One region of the Cytobacillus kochii genome, then DNA from elsewhere that is predicted to be linked to it. Evidence: riboswitches for the same ligand, from Rfam matches in the RefSeq annotation. Region 1 holds a riboswitch; each other region holds the start of a gene.
What was found. A riboswitch is a leader RNA that binds a small molecule or an ion and turns the genes downstream of it on or off. The one in region 1 is predicted to bind lysine.

Region 1 (5,231 bases):
TGCAATCGCCACACGCTGTTTTTGACCTCCGGAAAGCTGTCTTGGCTTAGCTTCTACATAAGCCTCCATCCCGACCACACGCAAATATTTCTTCGCGATTTTTTCTGCTTCCTCTTTTGAACGCTTTAATACTTTTATTTGCCCAACAACACAATTGCCCAATACATTATGGTTATTAAATAGATTAAAAGATTGAAAAACCATGCCGAGATTTTTACGATATTGATGGACATTATGTTTATCGTCGAGGATATTTTCACCGTTATAGATAATTTGTCCACCACTTGGCTTTTCTAATAGATTGACACATCTTAATAGGGTCGATTTCCCAGACCCTGATGAGCCGATGATTGTAACTACTTCTCCTTTATTCACTGAGAAGTTAATATCTTTTAATACTTCATGACTACCAAAAGACTTACTTAACCCTTGAATATCAACAACTGTATTCACTTTTCCAACTCTCCTTTCCGCCACCTATGCTCCTGTTGTTTTCCTTTTGATATCTTCTGCCGTATCCATTTCACCTGCAACGACGTAATTTTCCGGTCCATCCATTCTTCTTTCAATATAGCGTAGAATTAATGTAACGGTATAAGTCATAACGAAATAAATAATACAAACAACAAAGAATGACTCAAAGTAGCGGAAATTATTCCCTGCAATTGAATTCGTTTGGAAAAATAATTCAGATATAGAAATCACGCTTAACACGGCAGTATCTTTTATATTAATGATAAATTGATTACCTGTAGCTGGAAGAATGTTTCGAATGACTTGAGGTAAAACAACATTCATCATTGTTTGCAAATGGTTCATCCCAATGGCTTGGGCTGCCTCATATTGACCTGGGTCGACAGAAATAATCCCTCCACGAACAATCTCAGCCATATAAGCACCCGTGTTAATGGAAACAATAACGATACCAGCAATGAGCGGATCCATTTGATAGCCAAAGGCCATTGCTGCCCCGTAAAAAATAACCATTGCCTGTACAATCATTGGTGTGCCTCTAAAGAATTCAATATAAGCAGATAACAAGAAATTCACTATTTTTAATAACAACCGTTTAGGACCATTCTCCGGTATTGGTATTGTTCGAAGAATGCCTGACAACAAACCAATTAGGGCACCGAAAACGGTACCAATTAAGGCAATGACTAATGTCACACCGGCGCCTCGTAAAAACATTGGCCAATATTCGACTACGATGCGAATAATCCATTCTATACTCATAACATGATCTCCTTTTCTCTCATCATGATTGGCCATTACCAATCAATCTGCTAAGGATTTGCGCTTCAAAGGTTTAATTAGTCCTTCTATTACTTAAAGGGAGAGGATGCGCTACCCTAGTTGTTTATTTCTCATGTCTCTCCTAACCTTCTTCTCGATATAAAACCGGCTACATCTCATGCAGCCGGCTCATTTAGTTATTCTGCCGCTGGCTGATTCTCAATAGCAGCATCCATTAATTCTTTTTGTTCTTCTTCAGAAATATCTGCAAGGATTTCATTGATTTTATCTGTTAATTCGCTATCTTTTTTCATCCCTACTGCAATGGCAGTATCTTCTTCACTTGTCTCAAATCCTTCAGTAAATTCAACCATCGCAAAGTTATCATTAGCAGCTGAAGCACTTACACCTTCAGGACGTTCAGAAACATAACCGTCAATAATTCCAGACTCTAATGCAACACGCATAGCAGGGAAGCTCTCCATCGCTGTTTGCTGTTGTACGCCGTCAATTTGATCAATTACTGAATAATGAAATGTATTTAATTGGGCAGTAACCTTTGCTCCACTGAAGTCTTGAATGGATGTGGCATTTTCGTAATCGCTACCTTTTTTCACTACCATGACTAAATCAGATTCGTAATAGTTATCAGAAAAATCAATCGTCTCTTTTCGTTCTGCTGTTGGTGACATACCAGCAATAATGGCGTCAATTTTATCTGAACTTAATGATGGTACTAAACCATCCCATTTTGTTTTCACAATTACTAACTCTTTTCCTAAACCTTCTGCTATCTTCTTCGCAATCTCAACATCGTAACCGCCTGCAAACTCTGAATTACCTTCAATTGCAACTGCGCCGTTGCTATCATCCATTTGCGTCCAGTTAAATGGCGCATAACCCGCCTCTAGTCCTACACGAAACACGTCTTTATCTTCTCCACCTGAACCTGTGCTTCCTTCAGCCTCATCATTTGAACCACAAGCAGCTAGAAACATACTCATTACTAAAGCCATAGCTAGTAAAGCAAATCTCTTTTTCATTTCTATTCCCCCTAATATATTTTTCTACTAATTAAACTATTCCGAATTAAGAAAAAGAATAACAAAAAAAGACCTGAGATGAACTCAGGTCCTTGTTATTCTTCCGCCTAAATCCTCTACTTTTCCCATTTTAGAGATAGTGCACCTTAATAAACCGGGTAAATTTATTAAGACAGTCCTGCAATTATTCACTGCAGACCCAACATGCTATACAAATGGATATAGCACATTTCGGCGATATTTCCTTCTCTTTAGTTTCATCATGCCTTATCACTCTACTAAAGACTGTTAAATACCGCGCCTCTACCCCACCAGAAAAAGTGAGGTTTATTCAATTTGATATCTATTAGGCTACAATAGTTTAATAGCGTCTGTCAATATAAACTCTATGGAAAATTGGTCCTTTTTTCGCACAACCTTTTGTCCAGAGCATAATTACCAATGTCAAGCTTGTTTGCTTGAAGCTAACTCTTTTAACTGGATGCTCAAATGATTAATATCCGCTACCGAATGGTTTACTTTTGACACCATCTCATGTTCATCTTCTATGATGGCAACGATTTCCTCTGTAGCTGCAGCGTTTTCCTCTGATATATTTGCCATATTTTCAATCTGTTCTTGAATTTGCTCAAATTTTTCTGTGGCAGCGGACACTTCATTGACACCTTTCACTAACTCTAAGTTGTTTTCTTGTAATGATGTTTGGATCTCGTTGAAAAAGGCAGATATCTCTGTTAGAAGTGCTTGTCCCTGCTTTACAGCACCTTCCCCTTCAAGAGAGCTTTGACGTGCTTCAAGAGACTGAGTGAAAAGAGTATTCGTCACTTCAGAAATCGCCACCGTGATTTCAGCACTTTGCTCAGCTAACTTCCTTACTTCATCTGCAACGACCGCAAAACCTCGCCCATGCTCTCCGGCTCTTGCTGATTCAATTGCTGCATTTAATGCGAGTAAATTAGTTTGATCGGCAATTTGTTTAATGCCTGCTAATAATTTATTCACTTGTTCCATACTAGAATGAACATCTGATACCGTCGATGCTGTCACACTAATCGTTGTATTTACTGTATTCATATGCGATGTAACATCGACTATCTTAGTTAAACCATCTTGTACTTTCTCATTCATACTCTTCGACTCTTCTACGACACCTTCTGAAATGGCAACAGATTCTTTTGTATTTTGTAAAGACTGACTCATAGAATCATTGACAATATTTAAGCTATTCGCTTCTTCCTGAATACTTGTAGCCATCTGTTGAGCAGCTTCTAATACTTGTTGGCTTGACTCATGTATCGTTTCAATATTTTGCTTAAAAAGTCCAATATGATTTTCTAGAGTCACTGTACCTTTATCTATTGAACCAAAGGTGTCTTGCAACTGTATGAGAAGGTCTTTTGACTCCGTTTCTTTTTGCTCTGCTTGGTCAATCAATTCCCTACCCCAACTAGCTAATAAATAAAATAAGTACAAAATCCCGTTGGTGACAAGAATAATAGTAAAAATACTCCGGACACTATTACTTTCTCCTAATAACTGATGGCCAATTATAAAGCAGGTAGCAATAAAACTAATATTAAAGAATGCAGAAAAAGCAACAATCATTTCTTTCTTAAAATACAGCACCACCATTGCAACCGTTAAGAATAAAATATAATGCTTATTCAAAGCATATCCGTCCACAAAAAAGAGCATCATCACAATGAGGTTTGGTATAGCAGCATACAAAAAGCCCTTTACGTAATCATTGATACGCAAAAAGTACAGAACAATAGCCATGACAATGACAGAAATCCCAGCACACATAATGACAATTGTATCGCTCAAACCTCGGTCAATAACAATAGGTAAGACTAATAAAACAGCTAATGTCATCAATCCCCACATATTCACTTTATGAACTCTTAATAATTCGTTCTTTTGCGTACCCAATTATTTTTCCTCCTAAATTAATCCAAAAACAAGGACTTTAAGCCTATTATTTGGGGTTTTTTTCTTTTATTTCTCTTATTTATTTCGGTATGATTAACTATTATGTTAGTGCTTTATAGCTAAATATTTTAGGAGGATACATAATGAGAATTGCGATCATGGGAACAGGGTCTTTAGGGACGATTATTGGGGCACACTTATCAAAAGGGGCACATCATGTGGAATGCATCGATGTGAATACTGATCATATCAATGCCTTAAACAGTAACGGCGCAACAGTTGTGGGGACGGTAAACTTGCAGGCTTCTGTAAAAGCCATCACGCCACAAGAAATGAATGGCATTTATGACCTTGTCTTACTTTTAACAAAGCAAGTATACAATGAATCAGTGCTCCTACAATTACAAGCGCATATGAACGAAGCAAGCATATTACTCTCTTTACAAAATGGTGTTCCAGAAGAAAGTTTAGTAGAATCACTTGGTTCATCCAACATTATTGGTGGTTCTGTTGAGTTTGGTGCAACTTGGGTAAAACCAGGTGTATCACAATTAACATCAGACAAAGAGGCATTCTCTGCTCACGCGTTTCAAATTGGTGAGTTAGACGGACAGATTACTGATCGCGTGAATCAAGTAAAAACCGTTCTTGAAGATGTCGGTGGCACAATCGTGTCAAATAATCTTATCGGTACAAAATGGTCCAAACTTCTTGTTAATGTAGCGATGAGCGGTATGTCGGCAGCACTAGGTTGTACATATGGAGATATTTTGAATAACGAGGCAGCTGTCACAAGTGCAGTGATGTTAGCTGATGAAACGTTAAAAGTTGGATACGCGAATAACATTCAATTTAGCGAACTAGCGGGTGTAAATGTAGGTATCTTCTCTATTAGCGAAGACAAGAGCAACCTACCAATGGTCATCCAAGTTGCTAAACAAGCATTTGCTCCTCAAGCACTGCTCAAAGCTAGTATGCTACAAGATTTAGAAAAAGGATTACAAACAGAAGTCGACTATA
Region 2 (5,231 bases), 700 kb from region 1:
GTTTTACGTAACCCACTTGCTGACGCTTCTGTTTTAGGTGTGACTTCAGGTGCAAGTGTAGTGGCGATGTTGGTTCTCATTGTTTTTCCACAAGCCCCCTTTGTCCTTATTCCAATTGGTGCATTAATTGGTGCACTTGTTACAATGGGAATTGTATTGTTTATTAGTGCGCGGAGCGGTTATCAACCGATGATTCTATTATTAATGGGTGTTGCTATATCTGCGGTAGGTTCTGCTATTATACAGATTTTATTAGTACGTGCGAACCTTCATGCATCACAAGCTTTAACATGGCTTGCTGGTAGCACCTATGGGACAAGCTGGAGTGACCTAGTAATTGTGATGATAACATCGTTACTACTCTTTCCGGTTATTCTCTATATGGCCAATACATTCGAGATCTTATCATTGAGTGATGAACTATCCATTGGTTTAGGTGTGAAAACTAGTAAAATGCGTATGTTTATGATTATACTAGCTGTTATGTTGTCAAGCATCAGTGTATCAGTGGTTGGAGCAATTGGATTTATCGGTTTACTAGCTCCACATATTGCTAGACAACTGGTCGGTCCGAAGCTACTACAATTACTGCCATTAACCATAGTAATTGGCGGGATTTTACTTATTTCAGCTGATTTTCTTGGAAGAGTCGTTTTAGCTCCTAAAGAAATACCTGCTGGAATAATTGTTTCTTTAATTGGTGCACCATACTTACTTTATTTATTGAAGAAAACGAACAAAATCAAAGCGAGTTAATCTGTTTAATAAAAAATAATCTGAACAATGGTTCGGGTTATTTTTTATTTCTTTTAAACTCATAGTAAGAAACGGATATCTGATTTATACCATCTCCAGTAAGGTACTTTTTCTATATGCTTTTCCTTATTACTGCGTAAGGGTTCCTTTTTTGATACCGATGAGCAATCACAAAATGAGTAAAGTGCTAATGGAATGTTCTAAGAATTTTCTTTTCTGTTTTTGACTGATTCTTTTTGACTTATTTCATTGTGTTTCTTGTTTATGGTTATATCCTTTAGGTAAAATAATCAGTATGAAGATTATTGGTAGATGAGGTGATGGAATGATTAGGATTGGTTTAACTGGATGGGGAGATCATGACAGCCTATATACGGAGCGTGTATCTAACCGAGATAAACTATTAGAATATGGCGCTCATTTTCCAACAGTTGAGGTAGACGCCTCCTTTTATGCCGTACAGCCAGAAAGGAACGGGGAAAAGTGGGTGAGGGAAACGCCTGCTTCATTTAAATTTGTTGTGAAAGCTTATCAGGGGATGACGGGGCATCAAAGGGGAGAGATTCCTTTTGAGTCCAAGGAAGAAATGTTTGCTGCTTTTAAAGCGTCGCTTGCCCCTTATATAAGAGAAAATAAGTTAGCGATGGTCCTATTTCAATTTCCACCGTGGTTTAATTGTAAAAAGGAAAACGTTCAATATTTACGCTGGTGTAAACAGCAAATGGGAGAAATACCATGTGCTGTTGAATTTCGTCATCAGTCTTGGTATCAAGATGCGTTTATAGAAGGTACTTTAAATTTTATCAAGGAAGAGAAATGGATACATACCGTTTGTGATGAACCACAAGCAGGGGAGGGCTCTGTTCCAATTGTAATGCATACTTGCGGTCATCCAATTGTACTTGTCCGCTTGCATGGTCGTAATGTTCATGGGTGGCAAAATAAAAAACAACCAAATTGGCGTGAAGTTCGCTATCTATACCGTTATAATCACCAGGAATTATTGGAGTGGGCAGAGCGATTAAAGCAATTACAAAAAGAGGCAAAGGACGTCTATGTACTATTTAATAATAATTCTGGTGGTGACGCAGCGGATAATGCAAAGGAAATTCTAGAAATATTAGGAATTGAATATGAGGGATTAGCTCCAAAACAACTCGGTTTATTTTAACTAATGAGTACACCTAATCTCTACCTATAACATAAATTGTTAAAGGGAAGGGGGGACGGTCATGGTTGAATTAAAGCCTGTTATTTTGGATGGTCATACGTTTATGACTGTATCCGTTGAGCTGCCAAAAACTAATTTGTTAGTCGTATCAAATGATAAAGGATATATCATGTGTGGTGCATTAGACGTTGCGTTATTAAATGAAAAATTAAAAGATCGCCATGTCATTGCTGGTAGAGCCGTAGGGGTAAAAACGATTCAACAACTAATAGATGCACCACTTGAATCAGTCACTTTTGCTGCAGAGGAATTAGGAATTAAAAAAGGGATGATCGGAAGAGAAGCGCTATTAAGAATGGTATAGGTTATAGTATCCTACTATATCTTAAAAATAATAAATTTAAGTATATTTTAGGTTTTGATAGAGTTTTGCATAAATAATTATATTTTGATATAATGTATAACAATTGAATAATGCCTTATCAATCCGATGGGGTAGAGGCGCAAATCATCATTAGTAATCAATGTGAGGATGACAACAGTGAACTTTGATAAAAGGGAGATTTGCCGAAGCAAATAGGTACGTCAATATTTATTTGTTGGGGTTGCTCTAAATAGGAGTAACACTGTCATTATGGAGGTATATTAACCATAATGGGGAGCTACAGTCGTGATGGAGAATAACGTTACTTCTTGAAGGGTAATGATAGAATCTCTATCGTTACTCTTTTTTTATTATCAATTAAGGATCAAAGAAAAGTGGAGGATACCTTTCTCTGATCGTTAATTGATATGAGACGCATTCGTTCATGTCTATAGCTCCTATACTAATAGGAGGTCTTTTTATGACAGGTACATTTATTTCTGTGCTGCCACCTTTGGTAGCGATGCTTTTGGTTATACTAACAAAAAGGGTGATTCTCTCCCTTGGTTTAGGGGCGTTAACAGCAGCTATCTTAATTGGAGGATATCAACCGCTAGATACGCTACAAATATTTTTCTCGTCGTTTATAGCACTTTTCATAACAGATGAAGGGCTAAATACTTGGAATATATTCATTCTATTATTCTTACTTATTCTTGGTAGCATTACTGCATTTATTTCACTTTCGGGTGGTAGTCGTGCCTTTGGTGAATGGGCAATGAAGCGTGTGAAAACGAGAGTGGGTGCACAGTTATTAACCGTAGTTTTAGGTATGATTTTGTTTATAGATGATTATTTTAATGCGTTAACAGTTGGACAGGTATCTCGACCTGTTACTGATCGACAAAAAGTATCACGTGTAAAGCTTGCTTATTTAATTGATTCAACATCCGCACCTTTGTGTGTTATTTCGCCTATATCAAGTTGGGGAGCATCAATTATCGCCTTAATTGGCTCGATTTTAGTGTCTCATAAAATAACTGATTATAGTGCTTTCTCTGCTTTCATGCAAATCATTCCGTTAAATTTTTATGTATGGGCGGCAATCATAATGGTGTTTATTATTGTTGTTGGGCAAATTGATTTTGGTCCAATGAAGAAACATGAGAAACAAGCTATTGAACAAGGAATTCTATTTGATAAGAAGAAACAGTTGAAAGACGAGGTTCAAGAAGAATTACCTATTAGTACGAAAGGGACTGTTGGTCATCTTGTTTGGCCAATCATTGTTTTATTTATTGGAACAGTGAGTATGATGGCTTGGACAGGCATTAATGGGGCAGAGGGGAATGTGTCGTTAGTATCCTTATTAGAAAACACAGATGTGGCCTTATCATTAATTGTCGGAGGATTATTGAGTTTAGCTGTTGCTTACGTACAATTTGCTCAAGTATTAAAGAAAGATGATAAACTAACGAGTAATTTTTATTTGAAAGCTACATGGGTTGGGATGAAATCTATGTTTGGATCAGTATTGATCTTAATCTTTGCTTGGTTACTCGGAGATTTGATTAGTCAAATAGGTACAGGGGAATACTTGGCTAGCGTTATTAATCAATCGAATCTTAGTCATGATTTTATCCCTGTTATCCTATTTATTATTGCGGCACTTATGGCATTTAGTACAGGGACATCTTGGGGATCATTTGGCATTCTTCTTCCAATAGCTGGTGATATTGCTGTAGCTACAGATATATCCCTGCTGATTCCTGCAATGGCAGCTGTACTTGGAGGGGCAGTATTCGGAGATCATGCTTCACCGATTTCTGATACTTCTATTTTATCCGCCACAGGTGCAGGAAGTAATTTGATTGATCATGTCATTACACAATTTCCTTATGCCTTTACAGCAGCTGTTGCTGCGGCCATCTCTTATATTATTTTGGGTGTAAGTGGAAGTGTAATTATTGCATTAGCTGCTTTGATTGTTATGATGGCAGGGATTTTACTTGTTGTTAAAATGTTCGGTACAAAAACCGAGAAGATGATATAATAGTTCTTTTGAACATATAGGAAGGAGGAATGAACTCGTCGGTTCATTCCTCTTTTTCTATCTTACAAGTCTAAAATTACTACATAAGCAAAGTTATTTTACTTTATATAAAAGTAGCTAGTTATTTTTAATTGCTAATTATTAACAATTGAATGAACTACATTATATCTATCTACTATTAATTATTTTATGAATATAATGATAGAGTTTTACAAACAAAACATATGAAAAAGAAACCCTTTAACGCTCTAAACTATTAATAAAATTCTAAATATTAATATTATTCACAAAGATTGTTTTGACAGATGAATAAAATGATACTATACTATTTTTAGATTTATAGCAATTATCAGAAAAATATTACATTTTGGTTATTTTAGTCTACTTTTTTGTGTGGTATCTTTTCTTGTGGGGTTTATATGGGGGATTTGAACCATGCTCTTAGTTGTTGGAATAATCAAAAAGAGGGGGATCATTATGTTTTTTAAAAAGAGAATGACGGCTGTTCTTTTAGCTTCTACTATAGGAGCTGCAGGTTTCCTTGCTGGCTGTGGTAGTGATAGTGCAGGTGGTGGTGAGTCTGGTGATACTGTCAAGATAGGTGCCAACCTAGAACTTTCTGGTGCAGTTGCCTCATATGGTGAAGGAATTGCTGAAGGAATCGAATTGGCTGTGGATGAAATTAATAAAGATGGTGGAATCGACGGTAAAGAGATAGAAATTGTAAAAGTCGATAATAAATCGGATGCAGCAGAAGCAACCAATGCAGCTATTAAATTAACGGAAAATGATGATGTCGTAGCTATTATTGGGTCTGCTACAAGTGGTAACACAGTTGCTCAAGCACAAGTGGCTAATAATTCAGAGACGGTATTGCTTTCTCCTTC
Region 3 (5,231 bases), 1.1 Mb from region 1:
AATCCTTCGCATCACTAAGAAAATGCAAATCATTTTCAAAACATTTATATGACATGTCCATTTTACTCCCATCGCCCATTAGCGTCAAGAAAACGGATACAGATTTTGTCGATATTACGAAAATTTTTTCTATTCTAGTTTCACTCAAAAAACCAATGATATAGTTTTTTCAACCCTATTTGGCGGTATATTAAAATAGCTTAAATCACGCAATAATATTCATATTTTACGCATAAAAATGCATTTACATTAGATTATTATTAGTGTTAAGATTATTCCCATAATTTACACCAGTTTTACAAACTAAAAATTTTTCCCTTTTCACTGTACGTATTCGTTTTTTCCAAGTAAATTGTATATATTAGACTTTATGAAAGAGGGGAGATTTAGCATAATATGCCATCTCAAGAAGCCCAAATAGAACAAACCGAAAACATGGCAGAATCAATCGAACCAAACAAAGAAGTGATTCCATCCTTTGGTTATGAATTAATTAGAGAAGAACTTTTACATGATTTGCTAGGTAAAGACGCACCAGATATCTTATACTGGGCAGGCAAGAGACTAGCGCGTAAATATCCTCTACAAACAGAAGAAGACTTATTCAGTTTCTTTGTCGAGGCTGGTTGGGGAAAATTAACGAAAAACCTCGAAAACAAAAAAGAAATCGAATACCAGTTAACAAGTGAAGTCATTCAAAAGCGCTGTAAAGAAAATGCTCACGCAACATTCCAATTAGAAGCTGGTTTTATTGCTCAACAAATCGAACAGAAAAAAGAAGTGATTTGCGAAACATTCGAGCACCCACGTAAAAAAGGTGGAAAGGTCCTCTTCACAGTCAAATGGGATAAAAAGGACAATATCCACACCTAATAAATATACCCAACAGTAAAAAAAATCCAAACATCATTCTTTTTAAGGCGTTTAAATGGTGTTTGGATTTTCCTATCTTATACTACTGCTAGCTCATTTAATTTTTTATTAAATCCCCAGCTAAATTAAACGTTTGATGTAAAGCTTGAGCAGCATTTAACATATGCGCTTGGTCAATCACAGCCGAGACCTTTATTTCAGATGTACTGACCATCTTTACAACGATGTTATTAGCAGCTAATACATTAAACATCTCCGCTGCTACTCCTGGGTTTGAAATCATTCCTGAACCGACAATCGAGATTTTCGCCAATTGTGATTCCCATTCAATCTGATCATAACTTAAGGCTTCTCGATTTTTTTCTAGTATTTTCACAGTCTCTGTAAGATCTTGGTTTTTAATAGAGAAAGATAAGCCTGATGATTTATCATCTGTAATACTTTGTATAATAATATCAACATTTATATGTTCTTTCGCCAAGAGTGAAAAGATGGATGAAAGGCTTATTAAAGGGTCTTTAATCCCTAGTACAGAAACCCTTGTAATATCATCTTCAAAAGCAACCCCTCTAACAACTAAGTTCTCTTCCATTTCCGCAACCTCCTCAATAATTGTTCCTTCTTCTCGTTCCATACTGGAACGTACTTCAAGCTTTACATTGTAATTTTTTGCAAACTCAACTGCTCTTGGGTGTAGAACGCCTGCACCAAGATTAGCTAATTCAAGCATTTCATCGTAAGAGATTGATGGAAGCTTTCTTGCATTTTTTATATAGCGTGGATCAGTTGTGAATACACCTGTTACATCAGTGTATATATCACATTTGTCCGCTTTTAATACTGCTGCAAGAGCCACGGCTGTTGTATCAGAGCCACCCCGACCTAATGTCGTTATTTGGCCAGTCTCACTTAAACCTTGAAAACCCGCTACGATAACAATTCTCCCTTTCTTTAACTCTTGTGAAACAGGCTTTGTGTCAATATCAGTGATTCTTGCGTCACCATGTACTGATTCCGTTTTAATCCCTGCTTGCCAGCCTGTATAGGAAGTTGCCTCATAACCTTTGGAATTTAATGCAATTGTTAATAAGGAGATTGTAACTTGCTCACCTGTAGATAACAACATATCCATTTCTCTCTTACTTGGAGCAGGTGATAATTCTTTTGCCATACCAACTAATTGATCAGTCGTTTTGCCCATAGCCGACACAACGACAACGATATCATTACCATTATTTTTTTCTTCAATGACACGGTTGGCTACATTTTGAATATGATCAACCGAGCCTACGGAGGTTCCACCAAATTTCTGTACAATTAAGCCCACTTTTCTCCCCTACTTTCAAGTCATTCGTTTTTATTCCCTGCCGCCTGTATGTACAACCAACACATTTCTACCCATATTCGGCATAAAAAAAAGCAATGAGATGAAACCCATCCCATTGCTGTGTAGTCAAACGTATGAACAATCTACGCACACACAGTGAGATAGCCCTCCAAGACAGATAGTCTTGACAATCCTGCATTTATTCAATGCAGAACCAGCGAAGAAAATATTGAGTCTTTCTTCACTTCGGCGAATATTCCCTTTCAAAGTCCTTCAAACGAAGCTCAATCCTCTAAGGAACTTTTACTAATGAAACTCGCACCTCTACCTTCACTTTCAAGTTAAAAAGTGATTTGATATAAAGTTAAAAACACTATACCATATTTGTTTTTTTCAGACAATGTCTATTCATGTAACTTTTCATAAAGTTCTTGTGCAACTTTTAATGGTAAGCCAGATTCCCTAAGGTCTTCTACACTAGCTGATTTCATTTTTTTTACAGAACCAAAATCTTTTAACAACTGCTTTTTTCTTTTTTCCCCAATACCATCAATTTCATCAAGAAGTGACTGAAATGCACTCTTTCCACGAACTTGTCTATGAAATGTAATCGCAAATCGATGCACTTCATCTTGAATACGTTGTAATAAATAAAATTCCTGGCTATTTCGAGCGAGGGGAATGATCATTAATGGATTTCCATAAAGAAGTTGAGATGTTTTATGCTTATCATCTTTGACTAATCCTGCTAGTGGAATATCTAAACCGAGTTCATTCTCAAGCACATCTCGAACGACTTCAACATGTCCTTTTCCACCATCAATGATAATTAAATCAGGTAGGGGGAGCCCTTCTTTTAAAACCCGGCTATATCTCCGTCTCGTCACTTCCCTCATAGATTCATAATCATCTGGTCCTTTAACTGACTTAATCTTATATTTCCGATACTCCCTTTTTGCAGGCTTACCATCGATAAAGACAATCATTGCTGAGACAGCATCGGTACCCTGGATATTGGAGTTATCAAAAGCTTCAATGCGATAGGGTGTGTAAATTCCTAGCTCCTCACCTAAGCTTTCTATTGCATTCACCGTTCTTTTCTCATCACGTTCAATAAGCGAGAATTTTTCTTTTAAAGCAATCTTTGCATTTTTATAGGCAAGTTTCACTAATTCTTTTTTTCTCCCTCTTTGAGGAATAAATATTTTCACATCCAAAAGCTGCTCAGCCATCGTCACATCAACAGAGTCTGGCAAGTAGATTTCCTTTGGTTTAAAATGGTTAGCTTGTTCATAAAAACGGCCGAGATAGGTGAGCATCTCTTCTTCAGGCTCATTATAGATTGGAAACATAGACACATCTCTTTCAATGAGTTTCCCTTGCCTAATAAAGAATACTTGTACACACATCCAACCCTTATCAACCGCATAAGCAAACACATCTCGGTCTGTAAAATCCGTCATCGTAATCTTTTGTTTTTCCATCGTCGTTTCTATATGGATAATTTTATCTCTGAAATCTTTTGCTTTCTCAAACTCTAGCGCTGCGGACGCTTCTTCCATTTTCGTTGAGAGTTCTTTTTTGATCTCTTTATAACCACCATTTAAGAAGCGAGTAATCTCATCTGTCATTTGTTTGTATGTGTCAGATTTTACTTCATTTACACAAGGAGCTAGACATTGTCCGATATGGTAGTAGAGACAAACTCTATCTGGTAAGGTGTTACATTTTCTTAAAGGATAAAGGCGATCTAATAATCTCTTTGTTTCATTGGCCGCCTGCACATTTGGATATGGACCAAAATATTTACCTTTGTCTTTTTTTACTTTTCTCGTGGTAATTAATCTCGGATGTCTTTCATTTGTTAATTTAATAAAAGGATAACTCTTATCATCCTTTAACATGACATTATATTTGGGGTCATGCTTTTTAATTAAATTTAACTCTAATAATAATGCTTCCATATCGGAAGAGGTCACGATGTATTCAAAATCTTCAATTTCATTTACCAGCCTTAATGTCTTTCCATCATGCGAACCGGTAAAATAGGACTTAACCCGATTACGAAGCACTTTCGCCTTACCGACATAAATAATTGTCCCTTGGCGATCTTTCATTAAATAACAACCAGGTTGAGCAGGTAATAAAGGTAATTTATTTTTTATATTATCATTCATAATTAGCTGTCACATCCATACCTAAAAAGAATATCATTGCAGGAGGAAACCATACCCTTCTTACTGATTTTGCCATACTTGTACTGTAAAAAAACCCCGATCTTCTAAAAGTAGAAGCCGGGGTTTGTTTTTATGGTACTTCTTATGCACCATGTTTTTGAAGCAATTCAACTAGTGCTTCTTTCGGTTGGAAACCAACCACTTTATCTACTTCAGCACCATCTTTAAATACGATGAGAGTCGGGATGCTCATAACACCAAATTTACCAGCAGTTTCTTGGTTATCGTCAACATCAAGTTTAACGATTTTTACTTTATCTCCCATTTCTCCATCAATTTCCTCAAGAACTGGTCCAATCATTTTACAAGGTCCGCACCATGGTGCCCAGAAGTCTGCAAGTACAAGACCTGAACCAGTTTCAGCAGTAAAGTTTTGATCTGTTGCATGTGTGATAGCCATAATATTTATATCCTCCTAATAAATAACTAAAAAATCTTATCGAAAGTATATCATCGATTAATAATGGATGCTATTATTTTGCTCGTATAGATTACCCATTTTTTTATTGTATCATACTGAACCTTTAAAAAGGATTCAATGTCTATTTTATTCAACATTAATCTTTTTGCCAACATAGTAAAGAAGCGGATAGTATAAGTCTACCCGCTCATATCAGATATAAACGAAAATTATGCATTTACAAGTAATTCTTTAAACTCTTTCGTTAGTAATGGAAGGACTTCGAATAAGTCGCCCACAATACCATAATCCGCTACTTTAAAGATATTCGCTTCAGGATCTTTGTTGATGGCAACAATAATCTTTGAATTGGACATCCCAGCTAAATGTTGAA

Region 2: linked by a shared signal. The riboswitch ahead of LG276_RS19240 (Na+/H+ antiporter NhaC family protein) and the one ahead of LG276_RS22710 (transporter substrate-binding domain-containing protein) in region 1 are both predicted to bind lysine.
Region 3: linked by a shared signal. The riboswitch ahead of LG276_RS17170 (aspartate kinase) and the one ahead of LG276_RS22710 (transporter substrate-binding domain-containing protein) in region 1 are both predicted to bind lysine.

Annotation. Positions count from the first base shown of each region.
Region 1 covers NZ_CP085254.1:4,465,438-4,470,668, forward strand. The annotation lists gene LG276_RS22700 (amino acid ABC transporter ATP-binding protein) at 1-453, opposite strand, end outside; gene LG276_RS22705 (amino acid ABC transporter permease) at 478-1,236, opposite strand; gene LG276_RS22710 (transporter substrate-binding domain-containing protein) at 1,434-2,279, opposite strand; lysine riboswitch at 2,409-2,593, opposite strand; gene LG276_RS22715 (methyl-accepting chemotaxis protein) at 2,724-4,211, opposite strand; gene LG276_RS22720 (ketopantoate reductase family protein) at 4,355-5,231, shown strand, end outside.
Region 2 covers NZ_CP085254.1:3,766,201-3,771,431, reverse strand. The annotation lists gene LG276_RS19255 (iron ABC transporter permease) at 1-756, shown strand, start outside; gene LG276_RS19250 (DUF72 domain-containing protein) at 1,082-1,927, shown strand; gene LG276_RS19245 (YunC family protein) at 1,989-2,291, shown strand; lysine riboswitch at 2,416-2,600, shown strand; gene LG276_RS19240 (Na+/H+ antiporter NhaC family protein) at 2,773-4,344, shown strand; gene LG276_RS19235 (ABC transporter substrate-binding protein) at 4,822-5,231, shown strand, end outside.
Region 3 covers NZ_CP085254.1:3,357,586-3,362,816, forward strand. The annotation lists gene LG276_RS17165 (YslB family protein) at 397-873, shown strand; gene LG276_RS17170 (aspartate kinase) at 971-2,200, opposite strand; lysine riboswitch at 2,355-2,535, opposite strand; gene uvrC (excinuclease ABC subunit UvrC) at 2,605-4,377, opposite strand; gene trxA (thioredoxin) at 4,520-4,837, opposite strand; gene LG276_RS17185 (electron transfer flavoprotein subunit alpha/FixB family protein) at 5,068-5,231, opposite strand, start outside.